DNA from 3 places in the Alteromonas sp. KC3 genome. Region 1 is predicted to be linked to each of the others. Evidence: predicted binding sites of a transcription regulator. Region 1 holds the regulator's gene; each other region holds the start of a gene.
The links. The regulator MetJ, encoded in region 1, represses methionine synthesis genes. The targets are predictions, from matches to a motif close to TAGACGTCTAGACGTCTA.
Positions count from the first base shown of each region.

Region 2: a site for MetJ is predicted at 1,752-1,769, ahead of metK (methionine adenosyltransferase). Genes of this name have one in related genera too.
Region 3: a site for MetJ is predicted at 3,894-3,911, ahead of msrA (peptide-methionine (S)-S-oxide reductase MsrA). Genes of this name have one in related genera too.

Region 1 is NZ_AP024235.1:4,013,128-4,018,839, reverse strand. It holds gene metF (methylenetetrahydrofolate reductase) at 27-914, opposite strand; gene metJ (met regulon transcriptional regulator MetJ) at 1,076-1,408, shown strand; gene JN178_RS17705 (malic enzyme-like NAD(P)-binding protein) at 1,493-2,731, opposite strand; gene JN178_RS17700 (hypothetical protein) at 3,155-3,469, shown strand; gene rpmE (50S ribosomal protein L31) at 3,537-3,749, opposite strand; gene priA (primosomal protein N') at 3,986-5,712, shown strand, end outside.
Region 2 is NZ_AP024235.1:859,545-865,256, reverse strand. It holds gene tkt (transketolase) at 1-1,441, opposite strand, end outside; gene metK (methionine adenosyltransferase) at 1,840-2,985, shown strand; gene JN178_RS03860 (hypothetical protein) at 3,099-3,617, opposite strand; gene JN178_RS03855 (hypothetical protein) at 3,888-4,358, shown strand; gene JN178_RS03850 (3'-5' exonuclease) at 4,372-4,875, opposite strand; gene JN178_RS03845 (ABC transporter substrate-binding protein) at 5,219-5,712, shown strand, end outside.
Region 3 is NZ_AP024235.1:3,772,137-3,777,848, reverse strand. It holds gene fldB (flavodoxin FldB) at 1-26, opposite strand, end outside; gene JN178_RS16690 (alkaline phosphatase family protein) at 44-1,945, opposite strand; gene JN178_RS16685 (hypothetical protein) at 2,048-3,169, shown strand; gene msrA (peptide-methionine (S)-S-oxide reductase MsrA) at 3,269-3,814, opposite strand; gene JN178_RS16675 (thiol-disulfide oxidoreductase DCC family protein) at 4,068-4,463, shown strand; gene JN178_RS16670 (SDR family NAD(P)-dependent oxidoreductase) at 4,453-5,178, shown strand; gene JN178_RS16665 (sodium-dependent transporter) at 5,377-5,712, shown strand, end outside.

The DNA.
Region 1 (5,712 bases):
AGCAAAACTTTTGTGTAAAAAGCTATTTATCCGTTCCCGCGCACTCCAAGCATGTGACAAATGGCATAGCTCAACTCACTGCGATTAAGCGTGTAGAAGTGAAAATGCTTAACGCCTTCTTTTGCCAACACTTTAACTTGGTCCATGGCAATGTTGGCACCAATAAGGTTACGTGTTGCTTGGTCGTCCTCATCTAATCCGTCGAACATTTTATGTAGCCAACCTGGTACGTGCACATTGGTAAACCCGGCAAACTTCACCAAAGTTTGGTAATTGGTAACAGGCAATATACCTGGCACTAGGTCTAGGTCTACACCTGCTGCGGCGGCACGGTCTCTAAAGCGTAAGAATACGCTGGTATCAAAAAAGAACTGTGAAATGGCTTCAGTGGCACCCGCTTCAGCTTTGCGCTTCAAATTCAGTAGATCGAATTGAGCGTTAGGTGCTTCAGGGTGTTTTTCAGGATACGCTGCAACTGAAATGTCAAAATCAGCCACGTCTTTTAGCAATGCGACTAAGTCTGACGCGTACATTTCTGTTTTATCGACTCCCGGTGGTAAGTCACCACGCAGGGCAACAATACGGCGAATACCTGAGTCCCAGTAATCTTGCGCAATTTGCTTTAATTCCTCACGGCTTGCATCAACACAGGTTAAATGCGGCACAGCAGCTACGCCTGTTTGTTGTTGAATGCGCTTTACCACATCGTGTGTTCTATCGCGCTCGCCACTGTTTGCACCATAGGTTACTGACATATAACTTGGTTTTAGCGGCGCAAGACGCTCAACTGATTTCCAGAGTGTTTTTTCCATGGCTTCGGTTTTTGGTGGGAAAAACTCAAAAGACACATCAATATCACGCAGCTCTGATAGTGACTGATTTAATGCATCGATACCCTGTGCGTAAGAAACCATGGCTTATTCTCTCAAAATAGTAATCATATAGACGTTTAGACGTCTAAATTAAAGAATATATGTCTAGACGTCAAGAGGTTTACACTGCTCAATTGACCTTTTCGTGAACTTGTTTAGAATTTCTATTCATAACATAAATAAGAGTAGACCGAGTTAGTACAATGGCAGAATGGAACGGTAAATATATTCACCCCTACGCAGAGCATGGTAAAAAGAGCGAACAGGTTAAGAAAGTCACTGTTTCTATACCCATTAATGTGCTTAAAGCGTTGACAGACGAACGCACTCGTCGGCAGATAAACAATTTACGACACGCAACCAATTCAGAGTTGCTGTGCGAAGCATTTCTACACGCATTTACAGGGCAACCCCTGCCCAATGATGATGATTTGAGAAAAGACAATCCTAATCGCGTGCCGGCAGAAGCTAGACGAATTATGGAAGAGATGGGCATTGACCCTAGTTTCGAGAATGACGTGACAGAAGACGCGTAAGCGAAGACTAATCAATTGTTGGCCATAGATAATAAAAACGGCGCTTAAGATAAGCGCCGTTTTTATTAGAGTACGAGTAAATTGTTATTCAGCATTTGGTGTTTGCACGATGCGCGCTACACCAGACTCAATAGCGGCTTTTGATACCGCAGACGCGATACGTTCACACAAGCGAGGGTCCATAGGCTTCGGGATAATATAGTCCTTACCAAACGTTAAACTCTCACTTTTACTTGCCGCAAGTACCTCTGCTGGCACCTCTTCTTTAGTGATAGCGCGCAGCGCTTCAACCGCGGCCACTTTCATCTCATCGTTAATGGCTTTAGCACGCACATCCAGTGCACCACGGAAGATGAATGGGAAGCACAGTACGTTGTTTACTTGGTTCGGGTAGTCCGAACGGCCAGTGGCCATAATTAAGTCTTTGCGTACTTCGTGCGCAAGTTCAGGCTTTATTTCTGGGTCTGGGTTTGAACAAGCAAACACAATTGGGTTTTCAGCCATTAATGCTAACGTTTCTGGAGGCAGTACATCTGGACCAGAAACGCCTACAAATATATCGGCGCCTTCCATTACGTCTTCAAGGGTGCGCTTGTCGGTATTATTTGCAAAGAGCTTTTTATGTTCGGTTAAATCCTCGCGACGAGTGTGAATAACCCCTTTTCTATCGAGCATGTAAATACGCTCGCGCTGCGCGCCGCACTTAATAAGCAGCTCCATGCATGCAACAGCTGCTGCGCCTGCGCCCATGCACACTATCTTGGCGCTCTCTATCGACTTACCTTGAATTTCAAGGGCATTAAGCATACCCGCAGCGGTAACGATAGCTGTTCCGTGTTGATCGTCATGGAACACAGGTATATTACAGCGCTTGATAAGTTCTTGTTCTATTTCAAAACATTCTGGCGCTTTGATATCTTCTAAGTTGATACCGCCAAACGTGTCTGCAATGTTGGCTACCGTGTTAATAAACTCTTCGGTAGTTCTGTGCTTAACTTCAATATCAATGGCATCGAGTCCAGCGAAGCGTTTAAACAAAAGCGCTTTACCTTCCATTACAGGTTTAGATGCTAAAGGTCCAAGATTACCCAGTCCTAAAATAGCAGTACCGTTACTAATAACAGCAACCATATTGCCTTTCGCTGTATACTTATAGGCATTATCAGGATCTTCAGCTATTTCTCTGACAGGCTCGGCAACGCCGGGACTATAGGCGAGTGCAAGATCGTCAACGCTATCAGCCGGGGTAGAAAGCTCCACGCGAATTTTTCCCGGCGTGGGTTTAGCATGGTAATCAAGTGCGCGTTGTCTAAAATCTGACATGTAAAATGGTATCCTTAGATGTAGGGTTCATCGGTGTCTTCGCTCACGCCTTGTACGCATTTTTATCGTTGTTATTGTTAATGTTACAGCAAGGGTTACACGACGTTTTTGTTAGAATTAATCCAGCCTTAGCTGGTGCACAGGCAATAGTAAGGTATTATTCACAAAATTAATACTCACTATATCGCTTGTTGATCGCAACTCTAACACAGCCTTTCACTGTGTACATATCTGATCAGAATTCTCATGTACCAATGTAGGTGACGCGTACTTATTAGACCAGTAATATAGCGCTATAATTGCCATTCATATGATTTATTAATGGCATCGACCTCATACGTATACTGTATTTTTAAATGTGGGGGAGGTGGGTAACAAAAACAGTCTTATGCAGTTGGCTGTAATCGTTCAGGAGAAGTATTTGTGACTGATAGAAAGCTTGTTAACGTGCTTACTGATGTGTGCGAAGCGGCTAAGAAAGACGGTGTTGGCTTTGTGTGGCTTACCCACACTGGACACTGGCGTGCGCCTCATGTCGTTGCGGTGTTTCAAACTGAGTCGCAGCGCAACGCGGCAATTACCTCGCAGTGGAATATGGACTTTATAAACAGTGTGAATATTGCTTTAGAGAGTATTAAGTCTCAGGCTGCTTCAATACGTTTTGATAGCGAGGAAAAATGTCAACGGTTGAGTGGTGGCAATTGGGACAGGCATTTGCAAACTCATCACTTGCATTAATGTCTAGGCAATAAAAAAGCGCCATATAGGCGCTTTTTTAATATCGATACCGATAAAGGTAATGGGCTTATTTTTTGCCCAATGCACCGAAACGCTTCTTGAAGCGATCAACACGACCACCAGTATCAACGTTACGTTGCTTACCAGTGTAGAATGGGTGACAAGAAGAACATACGTCTAGGTTGATGTCTTTACCCATTGTTGAACGGATTTTCATTACGTTACCGCAAGAGCATGTTGCAGTGATTTCAGCGTAGTCTGGGTGGATACCTTGTTTCATGGGATTACCTCACATAATAAGGCCGTATCGCTATACAACCCGAAGTTGCACACCATACGTAACTTTATATTCAAATGATAAGTCGTTCAAAGAACAGCCTATCGCAAAAGAGCGGCGCATAATAAAGGAAGGCCGTGTATTGATCAAGCGGTTTTTGTATGGCGAATGAGCAGGGCAACCTGTATCATCAGCGGTTGCTTGTAACACGTGTTTCAAAAGGCTGACAAAAATCCACTATGGCATTTATTCAAGTCGCAGTACCTGCACCATTAAGACAACTATTCACTTACACGCATATCGCATCACTAGATAAAGGCGTGCGGGTGGTGGTGCCCTTTGGGCCACGTAAACTCGTTGGTGTGGTTGTAGGTACAGTGCAAGAAGCGCATGTGGAAAATGTTGAAAAATTAAAGCCTATTGAAGATGTCATTGATGATAGGCCCATCATTGATGATGTACTGCTTAAAATGGCGCAGTGGCTATGGCAATACTATCACCACGCGCCGGGCGAAGTATTACACGCCATGCTACCGGTACTGTTGCGAAAAGGTGAATCTCCTGACCCTACAGCACAGGAAATGTTGGTATTAAGCGAACAAGGGCGTGCTGAGAGTGCAGATACACTATCCCGAGCCCCTAAGCAAAAAGCATGTTTTGAAGCGCTTTTAAAGTCACAACTACACGCTTCTCAAGCTAGAAAGTTATATGGCGCGCCCGCGGTAAAGGCACTAATTGATAAAGGAATGGTGACGCTTGATGCCATGGTTCCCACCTTCATCGAGCATGGATGGCTTTCTACACTGCACATAGGTGAGAAGCCTGTGCCTGATACCGAACAGTCGGTTGCTATTGCGGCGCTCAATCGTCAGCACGGCAGTTTTGCTGTTAGCTTACTTGAAGGTGTGACCGGAAGTGGTAAAACGGAAGTTTACTTGCAGGCCATTGAGCCATTGTTAAAAGAGGGCAAGCAAGTACTCATACTGGTGCCCGAAATTGGGTTGACCCCGCAAACGGTTGCGCGTTTTGAAAAACGTTTTGGTATTGAAGTGGGCGTATTGCATTCACAAGTACCTGATAAAGCGCGTTTGCATGTTTGGCAGCGCGCACGTGCGGGTGAACTGGGTATTATCATAGGAACGCGGTCTGCCATTTTTACGCCGCTCAAACACCCAGGCATGATCATTGTAGACGAAGAGCATGATGAATCGTTTAAGCAGCAGGATGGTCTGCGCTATCACGCCCGCGACCTTGCAGCGATGCGTGCAAAACAGCATAACATACCGTTATTGTTAGGCAGTGCAACACCAGCGCTTGAAACCCTCAATAATGCGCTTAGTAATCGCTACGCACATCTTCAGCTAACGAAACGAGCAGGTGGCGCATCAAGTACGCATCAGCATGTGCTTGATGCGCGCGATCAACCCATTCATTACGGCATTTCGCAAGGTCTACTTACCATTATGCGTCAGCACATAACAACGGGAAACCAAGTGTTGGTGTTTGTAAACAGGCGAGGCTATGCCCCAGCAATGCTCTGTCACCATTGCGGTGAGACGGTAATGTGTAAGCGATGCGACAGGCCCTATACCGTGCACAAGGCGCAGAATCGTTTGCAGTGCCACCACTGTAGCAGCACTCGCGCAATGCCAAATAATTGCGAAGCGTGTCATAGCAGCGAGCTAGTCACTGCAGGTACGGGCACAGAGCAGGTTGAGCAAGGTTTAGCCTCACTGTTTCCTGGGGTAAAACAAGTACGCATAGACAGCGATACTGTTCGTGGCAAAGATAAACTTCATCAAACGCTAGACGCGATAAACAAGCGCGAGTACCAACTATTAATAGGTACTCAAATCTTGTCTAAAGGACATCACTTTCCTCACGTTACCTTGGTGGCTGTGCTTGATTGTGATGGCGCTTTATTTAGCGCAGATTTTCGTGCGCCTGAAAAACTTGCGCAGTTGGT
Region 2 (5,712 bases), 1.4 Mb from region 1:
CTACCTGCTCTACCGGCTGGTGCGTTGGGCCATCTTCACCCAAACCAATTGAGTCGTGAGTGTAAACGAAAATAGCAGGCTGCTTCATTAGTGCTGCCATACGTACCGCGTTACGCGCATATTCCATAAACATTAGGAAGGTTGCACCGTATGCTTTAAAACCGCCGTGAAGCGCAATACCGTTCATCATGGCAGACATACCAAATTCGCGTACGCCGTAGTAAATATAATTACCTGATGCATCGTTTGCTTCAACACCCTTGCTGCCTTCCCAAATGGTTAGGTTAGAACCTGCAAGGTCTGCTGAGCCGCCTAATAGTTCTGGCAGTAACGGGCCAAATGCGTTCAGTGCATTTTGCGACGCTTTACGTGAAGCAATGTTTTGTGGGTTTGCTTGAAGATCAGCAATGATAGCGTCAGCTTTATCGCTGAAGTCTGCTGGCAGTTCGCCATTAATACGGCGTTTAAACTCTGCAGCAAGTTCTGGATAGGCAGCTTCATAGGCAGCGAAGGCATCGTTCCATGCGCTTTCTGCTTTTGAACCTTTGTCTTTACCATCCCAGCCCGCATAGATATCGTCTGGGATTTCGAACGCACCGTGGCTCCAGCCAAGCTTTTCACGAGTAGCAACAATTTCATCTTCACCTAGTGGTGCACCGTGACAAGACTCGGTTCCTTCTTTGTTAGGCGAACCGAAACCAATGGTGGTTTTACAACAAATTAGCGTAGGCTGAGCAGTATTCGCTTGCGCCTTTTCAATAGCCGCTTTAACTTGCTCTGCATCGTGACCGTCAACACCTTCAATCACTTCCCAACCGTAGCTCTTAAAGCGTGCTGGTGTATCGTCAGTGAACCAGCCTTCTACTTCACCATCAATTGAAATGCCGTTGTCATCCCAAAACGCGATGAGTTTGCCAAGGCCTAGTGTGCCAGCCAATGAACAAGTTTCGTGTGAAATACCTTCCATCAGGCAGCCGTCGCCCATAAATGCATAAGTGTAGTGATCAACAATGTCGTGACCGTCACGGTTAAATTGTGCGGCAAGCACTTTTTCAGCAAGCGCCATACCTACTGCGTTGCTGATACCTTGACCCAACGGGCCTGTGGTCGTTTCTACACCTGGTGCATAACCGTATTCTGGGTGACCTGGTGTTTTTGAGTGTAGCTGACGGAAGTTTTTCAACTCTTCAATTGGCAGTTCGTAACCTGACAAATGAAGTAAAGAGTACAACAGCATCGAGCCGTGGCCGTTTGAAAGAACAAAGCGGTCGCGATTTGCCCATGACGGGTTTGCAGGGTTATGTGATAAGAAATCACCCCATAGTACCTGCGCAATATCAGCCATCCCCATTGGGGCGCCTGGGTGACCAGATTTAGCTTGTTGAACGGCATCCATGCTTAATGCACGGATAGCATTGGCGAGTTCACGACGAGAGGGCATGTTGTCTCCTGATTTATTTTGTATCTTTAAGTACCGCAGTAGTATGTTGGTTTGAGCACCAAGGCACACCAATTATCTGCTATTGATCTACTTCTAGGCACTTTTGAATGTGGGGGTATTCTTACCCATGCCACCTTTCAGTTCAATGGATTTTCATTGCCATTGTCGAAAGTAAATCCAAAAACATCTATTTAGCTTATAAAGCGCTGGACACTGCCGATTACCTTAAATACTACAATCTCTTTGTTCTGTATCGAAATAACCCCAAAAGTGATCGGGTTATGTCAACAATTCGTAACGAAGAGACTTTTAGACGTCTAGAAGTAAAGACTGGTATTTATAACTTGTTTTAGTACAATATACGACTATTTTGATAATTTAACGCTTACGGAGCATTTATGGCCACGCATTTATTCACATCCGAGTCAGTGTCTGAAGGGCATCCGGACAAGATTGCTGATCAGATCTCAGATGCCGTTCTTGACGCTATTTTAGAACAAGATCCGCGCGCTCGGGTGGCCTGCGAAACGTATGTAAAAACCGGTATGGTTTTAGTAGGTGGTGAAGTGACCACCTCAGCATGGGTAGACATTGAAGAGCTTACCCGTAACACAGTAAAAGAAATTGGTTACACGCATTCTGATATGGGTTTTGATGCAGACTCGTGTGCTGTATTGAATGCTATTGGTAAACAGTCACCTGATATCAATCAAGGTGTTGACCGAGAGAGTTTAGAAGAACAAGGTGCAGGCGACCAAGGCCTAATGTTCGGTTACGCCAGTGACGAAACTGACGTATTAATGCCGGCACCAATCACATATTCTCACCGTCTTGTTCAAAAACAGGCCGAAGTACGCAAGTCTGGCAAGTTAGACTTTTTGCGTCCAGATGCGAAAAGCCAAATTACATTTAAATATGAAAACGACAAACCTGTTGGTATTGATGCGGTAGTGCTTTCAACCCAACACTGCGACTCGGTCACTACCGAGCAGGTTCGTGAAGCGGTAATGGAAGAAATCATCAAGCCTGTTCTGCCAAGCGAATGGATTGATGCCAATACGCGTTTTCACATTAACCCTACTGGCCGCTTTGTTATCGGCGGCCCAATGGGCGACTGTGGTCTAACAGGTCGTAAAATCATCGTTGATACCTACGGCGGCATGGCTCGTCACGGCGGTGGTGCGTTCTCTGGTAAAGATCCTTCAAAAGTTGACCGCAGCGCAGCATACGCAGGCCGTTATGTTGCCAAGAATATTGTTGCAGCAGGTCTTGCTAAGCGTTGTGAAATTCAGGTGTCTTACGCTATTGGCGTTGCAGAGCCAACGTCTATCAGCATTGATACTTTTGGCACTGGCGTGGTTGATGAAAAAACGCTAGTTGCTTTAGTTCGCGAGCACTTCGACCTGCGCCCTTACGGCCTAATTCAAATGCTTGATCTTGAGCGCCCTATTTACCGTCCTACTGCAGCGTACGGCCACTTTGGTCGCGACGAGTTCCCGTGGGAAGCAACAGACAAAGCAGAAGCATTGAAAGCGTCACTGTAATTTGTTGTCGTTTAAAGAGAAAAGCAGCCAACTGGCTGCTTTTTTTATGGCTGTGTTTTATAGCTACACTTTTATCACTTAGCTACACTTTTATCACTTAATTTTGCAAAGGCTCATACAAACAGTCGATAGCTTTCATTAAAACTGGGGGAAATGATTCTGTCTGGTAGACCAAAGCGCGCTAGCGCAATGTTCTGAAATTCCTTGCGGTGCGTAACTTCTATATCAGCAAAATCAGGAGGTAAAAACTGACGACTGCTGATTTCACTATCAAACTCGACTTCAACTAACTTAAGTGGCGCAAGCGTTCCTGTGAATACGTCTATCACCAATTGCGCGCCGTAGAAGTCTATGCGATAGCGCTGCTTTTCTACACGCATTTTTTGAGTGAGTGGCCACAAATCATTAAATTGAGACGCCGACAGTTCAATACGCGTTTCCCTGTGCTTTAATCCAATACCCTGCGTCACCGCCATACTGAATTTACCACCTTCATCTCGCAAACATATGTGTTTATCGGGTTCGCATGATAGGTAGCCTTGGCGTATGTCGACAGGAGTTCGTGTATCCAATAGTCCCTCTGGTACAAAAGTGACCATAAACTTTCTTTCGAATTCCCATTCCGTTTGCATTTCAAAAGACCTCCGTTCAATGATGGCGGGCTTATTTAAAACGATAAAAATAACCCTGTATCTTTAAAACTAGTTCACGAATGAAAAATTCATCAAGTTTATTTTTATGATCTATTTTTTACAGCTATGCTTATACAGTGTGATAGTACATTGCGATAAGTTGTGGCGCGGTGGCTCTAGCATCAATTACAAAAATGGTTCCGACAGGGTGGTCAGAAATAACGCTGGACACATAAACAAGCACTCACTAAACAACTTGGGTCGCATGCCATGAAAGCAGCTATAAGCTTCACATGTTTGTCATTATTGTTGTCGAATCTGTACTCTTCAAACGCAGTCGCAGACGTGTCTAATGCGTCTTACAGTCCTATTTATTTTAAAAGTGAAAAAGTAGCCAAGTGGCAGCTTCAGACCCAATATCGGGTCCGCTCTACCACTGAGGCACATTACTATGACAATAGCTTCACCTACCCTACAGGTTCGCAAAGTACCCTTAGCGCAAGCAGGCGTTTTGATACCCACCTCCCCCAATCGGTATATGCCACTTACAAAACCAATAACACGGCCTTTCAGCATTATGCGGAATGGCTCTATTTGCCCAATGATGTAGGCACATTTACGCGATTAGGATGGCTATTGGGTCACAATCAGGGGCTAAATATGGCGGTAGAAATAGAACACAGACAAGTGGGCGAAGAAGAGAACATGGCCTTATCACTTGGCGTGCACTATCTTTTTTAAAACGGCATTGTGGCTAACCGTTTGAATATTCACGTGTTTCAGCATAGGTCTGCTGGATAAGAAATGCATCTGCGCTTGCCCTGTGTCGTCTAGTGTCGAGTTTTTGTGCAAGTTCAGATTTTACTTCATGCCACTTTTCCATTTGCGTTTGGCTAAGTATATACTCCAGTGCGCGGCACGAGAACGTCATTTCTACTTGCGCCGCCGAGAAGAGCTTTATCAACCATGGGTTGTCTACTACCCAGCCGTCACTGTACACCATCGTATTTCCCAAGAAGTGATTTAACTCGTGACAGACTTTGACTGGGTCTACGCCTTTGGTAAGTAACATCGCCTGTGAGATGCCGTGTAAGGCTTCAGCCTCTTTATCCCAATGAACCCATGAGTCAAAAGGACGAATTAACTTACACCACTTTGCACCATCATAGCGCACAATGCCAATCTCAATAGGATAACTCACTGCGCCAAAACCGCTTGCTTCAACATCGACAATTGACGGCAGACTCTTTTTTCCCACACCTTCTCCCAGTGATACCCATTGCTGTGAGCCACCCACTATTCTCAACAGCTTTGAACGTAATACTTAGTGTATGTAAACAGCTTATTCTTGCACATTTCATATCGCATGATGGTCATGACAATGGGTAATAAAGAATGACCTTCTTCACACAACGAAGATATAAGCGAATGGTAGAATCATGCCACTTTTTACACCTAATACGTCAAAACCTTTAACAGCTCTTTAAAAAACCGTTAATTGTATGAATAAACATCCAAAACTTTAGGCTAAGTCTATACTAAAGGATGATGTAACTTATTAAACACGCACAAACCAATGCTATACACTTGGGGAAGGTTTTTTGGATAGCAATATTATGCGCTCGACGTCACTTATCATTTTCTTACTTACATTTTTTATTGTAGCGACTTCCCCTCACGCGAAATCGCAATCAGAGCCGTTAGTCATTGCTATCGATGCAGATTTTACTGCCGTTGCCGTTGAGGGTGGTATTGCGATTAAGCGTGGCGTCGAATTAGCGGTTGATGAAATAAACGCCCGTGGCGGTGTATTGGGAAGACATTTGACCGTTGTCACCAAAGATCATCGAGGTAATCCAGCTAGAGGCTTACACAATATTGAAACAGTAAGCAAAGACCCTAACTTGCTTGCGGTTATTGGCGGCGTGCACACACCTGTGGTTCTTGCTGAAGTAGAAGCAATACACAGAAATAATGTGCTGATGTTGGTTCCATGGGCAGCGGGTACACCTATTATTGACAACGGTTATAGCCCTAACAATATTTTTCGCGTATCGGTAAGAGATTCTGAGGCGGCCTCAGTACTCATCCAGCA
Region 3 (5,712 bases), 240 kb from region 1:
CCGATGGACAGGGCGCTATCACTCATTAGATACCTCTTTTGAACTAATCATTTTCAATTGGCGGGAATTCTACCTCTTTACCGTTGGACAACAAAGCCTTGCATTCTACTTGTGTGCTTTTGTGTGAAATTTTTAATACACCAAGTGCAGAACCGTTGAAAAGTTCCCCGTATCCCATACTGGGGTGGCGGGGCTTAACTGACATATTTCGTCGCTTGGTGAAAAGGTTTAACGGAGATTTAGTGCGATATAAAATGCGATTCAAGCGATCTAACCATTTTATTAGCCCATCGGGGAAAGCGTTCTTTAAGCCACTACAGGTAAATTGTGTGATGTGCGGGCTATTGCGTCTAAAGCGTAGGCGAACATCGTAAACAAACGAGTAATGCACGTCACCTGACAATATGATGAATTCAGGAGGAGTTTTATAGTGCCTAAAAATGTTGAGTATGACATTGGCCGTACCTTTGTGTGCCATCCAGTTCTCGGCATCTACCGTTAGCGCTTTGCCAAAAAAAGTGAATACTTTTTGAATCGCCTCTATGACTTTTACGCCGTAAATGGGAGCTGCTGATACGACAATTACGGCTTCTTTACCTATGATAGAGTGTTGAAAGTCACAGAGGGCTTCCCAGTCCATAAGTCCAGAAGGCTTATTCATACTAGACTCTGACCGCCAGCGTTGTGTTCTTGTATCTAAAACTTCAATCGGCGGGGTGGTGTCTAACCGGTAGTGCCATTCGTCGAATTCGAGTAATTCGTCAATGAAATCATCGTGCTTTTCAATGCCGTTACCTCGCATTTTCTCCATTGCGCTTTTAATTAGCGGCGATACTTTTTCTGGTGCATTACCCCAACCCTGGCATAGCAAATAGCCAATTAATGCGTTACCAATCATTCGCTTAGAAAGTGGGTTTCCATAAACCTCTTGTTCCCAGCCCCGCGTTAGGTTCCAGTCGTCGGTAACATCATGATCGTCAAAAATCATATAGGTAGGGATATGGGCCAGCGCACGCCTTACTTTAGGTAAAGCGTTGACGAACCCTTCAATGGCATGCTTTTCTTTATCGAATGAAGCACCATATTTTTCGCCTACATGGTCCGAATCTATAGTGATATTTGGCCAAAGCGCATCAGACCAGACCAGCAAGTACATTGCTATAATTTCAGCACTGCCAATAAGGTGGTTTTGCGCATTAACCGAGGTGAAAACAGGTTTTTTCTTAGCTCCGAAAAATAGCGACGACAACGCGGTATTGGTGGCAATCTGCGGAAGAAGCTGTTCGCGTTCATAGAATCCGTGTGGATGCGTTGCGAGTTCATCTGTGTTGCTTACCACCGCTCCCTCAAGAGATTCATGAAACAGACCAAGTTGTTCAATAGTGTGGTGAATCGCTTTAAGCATGGGACCGGCAACATCATCTGCATATATTTGATCGCCAGTCATTAGCAATAAATCTGGGCAGAGAGTTTGCTTTGAAAATGCCGTTTCGTGCAATACATCGACTTGTGTAAGGGCGTCATCACCGTGAAAATGCGGTTTTCTACACGAGCCATGAAGAATGGTTTGGGGAGTTTGTGTGTAATGAAAGCTCAGCACAGTTTGATTGTTGTAAAGTAATGCTTCTTGTTCGTTGTTCCATCGTGCCTGCTCTGATGAATCGTTAAATTGTAAGGCATAGCCTATACGCTTACGATCCTCAAAGTGGGTGTTGCTTTTAAAATGCAGCAAATGAATATACGCGTGCTTACCAACTTGAATACTTTCGACTTGTGCTTGCCCGTTTATTGTCGTTTTATCGTGGGTTAAGGACAAATTTGGTGCGTCTGCGATAGAAGTACAAACCCATATGTAGCATGAGTTTTCTGTTACTTTTCGTACAATAGGCCCTGCAATGACAAGTGGAAGTTGCTGCGTAGAAATGACTAAACCCTCTAAGTACACATTTACAAACCTTTACCTTACTCTTTTTTGTCTATAAACGGTATGCTGGATATACTCCCTTACAATTTAGAAGCAGAATGTTTCAAAAAGGAATCTTTTAGCATGTTAAGAAACTCGATGTTTACTGCTTGTGTGGTGTTGGCAATCTCTGCCTGCAGTGAACCTAAGGACGTTGTTATTGCTCCTCAAAAGACCGATCTTACTGAGGTCTCAGTGGGTCAATGGATCAAAGACAGTAGTGGAAAGGTCATGTTTGATCCTCAAACATCCGGTTTGGTGGAAGTAGGCGGGCAACTTATCACTATTGCTGATGCCAGTGCTGATGTTACACAGCAGTTGAAGTTACATACGATTGACCCTGCTAGCGCTACGCTTACGCATTCAAGTGCCACATTTTCATTTTCTAATGCGGTCAGACGCAGTTGCTTCTACACGTACTTAAGCTCACAACCCGATTTAGAAGCGTTAGCCGTAGATCCTCGCGACCCCAAGATTATTTATACCGTAACAGAAGACGCTACGCGCACAGGTGCCTTAAGCCCGCGCTGCGAATCTAAGTACGAGGCTACTGGCTCGACAGATTATCCAACACTTTTGGTTAAACTAACGCAAAAAGACAACGGCAGCGTTGAAATGAGCGATGTACGCCCGCTTCAGTTTCCTATTGAGTTTGAGGTAGGTAACTTCCCCAATGATGGCATTGAGGGGTTAACCATGGATAGCGACGGTACGCTTTATATTGGCCTAGAAAAAGATAAAGCGGGTCAACCTAGAATCTTTACACTTAATATTGGCGATGACTTTTGGTCTTCAAGCGATTTTGCCAGTGTGTCAGATCCCCAGTTACGCCTTCCCGTTTTTACTTCGGGAAATCATCCTATAAACGGACTTGCGCTTCACACCACACAAAGCGGTGACGTATTTTTGCTCGCGGCTGCACGCAATGATAATGAACTTTGGGTAATTGACAGTACAAAACAAAAAGCCACAAAGCGGATCCCCATAACGTTTAAAGTTAATGGCGGCGAAGCGTGCGGTGAGTATCTCATGGATAATGCGTCAATGGAGGGGCTTGTTGTGGTTGATTCAACGCTATGGATAATTAACGATCCATGGGAAAAAAACTACATGAAAAACGCCATTTGCGAAGCCGATACCCCTCGGTACGAAGATCTCGCACCGTTGTTATTCCCGCTTACATTAAAAGCAAGTTGGTTTGAGTAGTTTTACCTATTAGTCGGATAAAAAAAAGGGTTGTTAGTACAACCCTTTTTTAATTTGTGAAGAACAGCTTTAAGCACGCACTTGCGTTGAGTAATGTGATTAAGCGTCGCTTCTTAAACGAGATGCAAATGTCTTCTTAAATTTTGCCAGTTTAGGCGCAACAACCATTGAGCAATATTGGTTCTGAGGATTGTTTTTAAAATAGCTCTGGTGGTATTCCTCGGCTGGGTAATAATTATTGATTGCGACAATTTCGGTTACTACTGGATCTGGCCAAATGGCATCTTCAGTAATTTCTGCAACAATTTTTTCAGCTTCTGCTTTTTGCGCTTCATCGTGGTAAAAGATAGCACTGCGATACTGTGTACCCACATCGTTACCCTGTCGATTTAGCTGTGTAGGGTTATGTAATGCGAAGAAGATCTCCAGTATTTCGCGGTACGAAATAATATCGGCATCAAAATTTATTTGTACCACTTCTGCATGGCCGGTATCACCTTTGCAGACTTCTTCATAGGTTGGATCTGCTTTTTCTCCGCCAGCGTACCCAGATATCGCTTTATCAACACCTTCTACGGTGTTGAAAGCCGACTCAATACACCAAAAGCAGCCGCCTGCGAGCGTTGCAACTTGCTTGTTAGCCATAATAAAACCTCAATAAAAATCAACTTGCTCTAGTGTGGGTGCGAGAGCCTTACAACTCAAGTCATCCAAGCCTGTTTTTTTAGCGTATAAACGAATAATTAATTATAAAAAATCAACCCTGCGAGTTTACATGCTGGGGAATCGGTATCCCAAGTAGCACGGTCGTCAGACCAACTAAGTAAAACGTGAATAACAATAGCTCAACAAAGTGTTTTGTAAGAGCGCTAAGTGTAAATAATTCAAAGGTGGTTTCGTGATTATTTTCTACGACAGCTATTGCCCATTATGTATGGCAGAAATGAGGCATCTGAAAAAGCGAGATAAGCACAACCGGCTTACACTGGTTGACATTCAGGCTCCTGATTTTGCTTCTCGTTACCCTTCGCTTGATTGGCAAGCACTAAACGCGCGCATCCACGGGATGACCGACGATGGTATTGTAATAACAGGCCTAGATGTCACCCATCTGGCTTGGAAAGCGGTGGGAATGGGCTGGCTATATGCTCCGCTTCGCTGGCCCGGTATACGCATTATCGCAGACGGCGTATACAACATTTTCGCAAAGCATCGCTACACGATTTCATACTGGCTAACAGGTAAAAAACGAACCTGCGATCGCTGTGTTCCCGGAGAGAGTAATGACAACTAAAACACTTATAGTCGGTGCTTCTGGTGGAATTGCATCGGCACTTATTCATCAATGTGCTTCGCGAGGTGACGATGTCATAGCGGTGACTCGTGGCAGTGTCTCTACCGATAGTAGTGCTTCAAACATAACGTATGTTCAATTAGCCGAACAAGACGATAAACACATTGCATCGTTTATTGAACAGCTTAGAGAAGACGATGTCGTGTTAAATACGGTGATAATAACCACTGGTTTTCTTCACGATGAGAATAAAAACATACACCCTGAAAAACGCTTAGAAGATGTGCGTGAAGACGCACTTGAAACATACTTCGCGGTAAATACCATCATTCCTTCGCTATGGATAAAGCACTTGGTCAACGTTATGGATAAAAACGATGCAACCTTAGTCTGTTTAAGTGCGCGGGTGGGAAGTATTTCCGATAACGGGTTGGGAGGCTGGTATGGTTATCGCGCCTCAAAGGCGGCGCTTAATATGTTTGTTAAAACGGCGTCAGTTGAATATCAACGCAGGCTTAAACATGCGCTTCTCGTTTGCTATCACCCAGGCACAGTTGATACGTCGCTTTCTAAGCCTTTTCAAAAAAATGTGGCGGCGAAAAAGTTGTTCACACCTGACTTCACAGCCAAGCAACTTCTTTCACATTTGTCGTCACTTAATCGTGAGCAAACCTGTCATTTCATTGACTGGGATGGTCAAGTGGTAACCTGGTGATACGGTCAGACCAGATTTCTGTGTATTCAACATCAAGACTTTTTATTTCACTGCTGTTACCATGCTGTTTTTGGGAATGGTGCAGCGTATTGATACGCCTTAACCGGTTGCAATACAACGCGTTGACGCCACAAGTGAGTCACCACATATAACGCCATCCCGATAATAAATAACAATAACTCAACAAGAGGAAGGGATATGAGCGGGGCCAGAGAACAGTTCGGATCGCGCATAGGGTTTATTTTAGCTGCTGCAGGTTCTGCAGTGGGTATTGGTAATTTGGTTGGATTCCCCGTTGGCGCTGCCAAAAACGGCGGTGGTGCATTTTTATTAATGTACGCTATTTTCGTATTTGCCATTTGTTTGCCGGTCATGTTGGCTGAAATGTCAGTGGGCCGTCATGCCAAGAAAGACCCATTAGGCGCTTATAGTGCAATTAGTAACAACAGCCCTAAATGGAAGCTCGCCGGCTGGTTAGCCATTGCTACGCCATTTATGATCGCCGTGTTTTACATGGTTATCACGGTATGGATT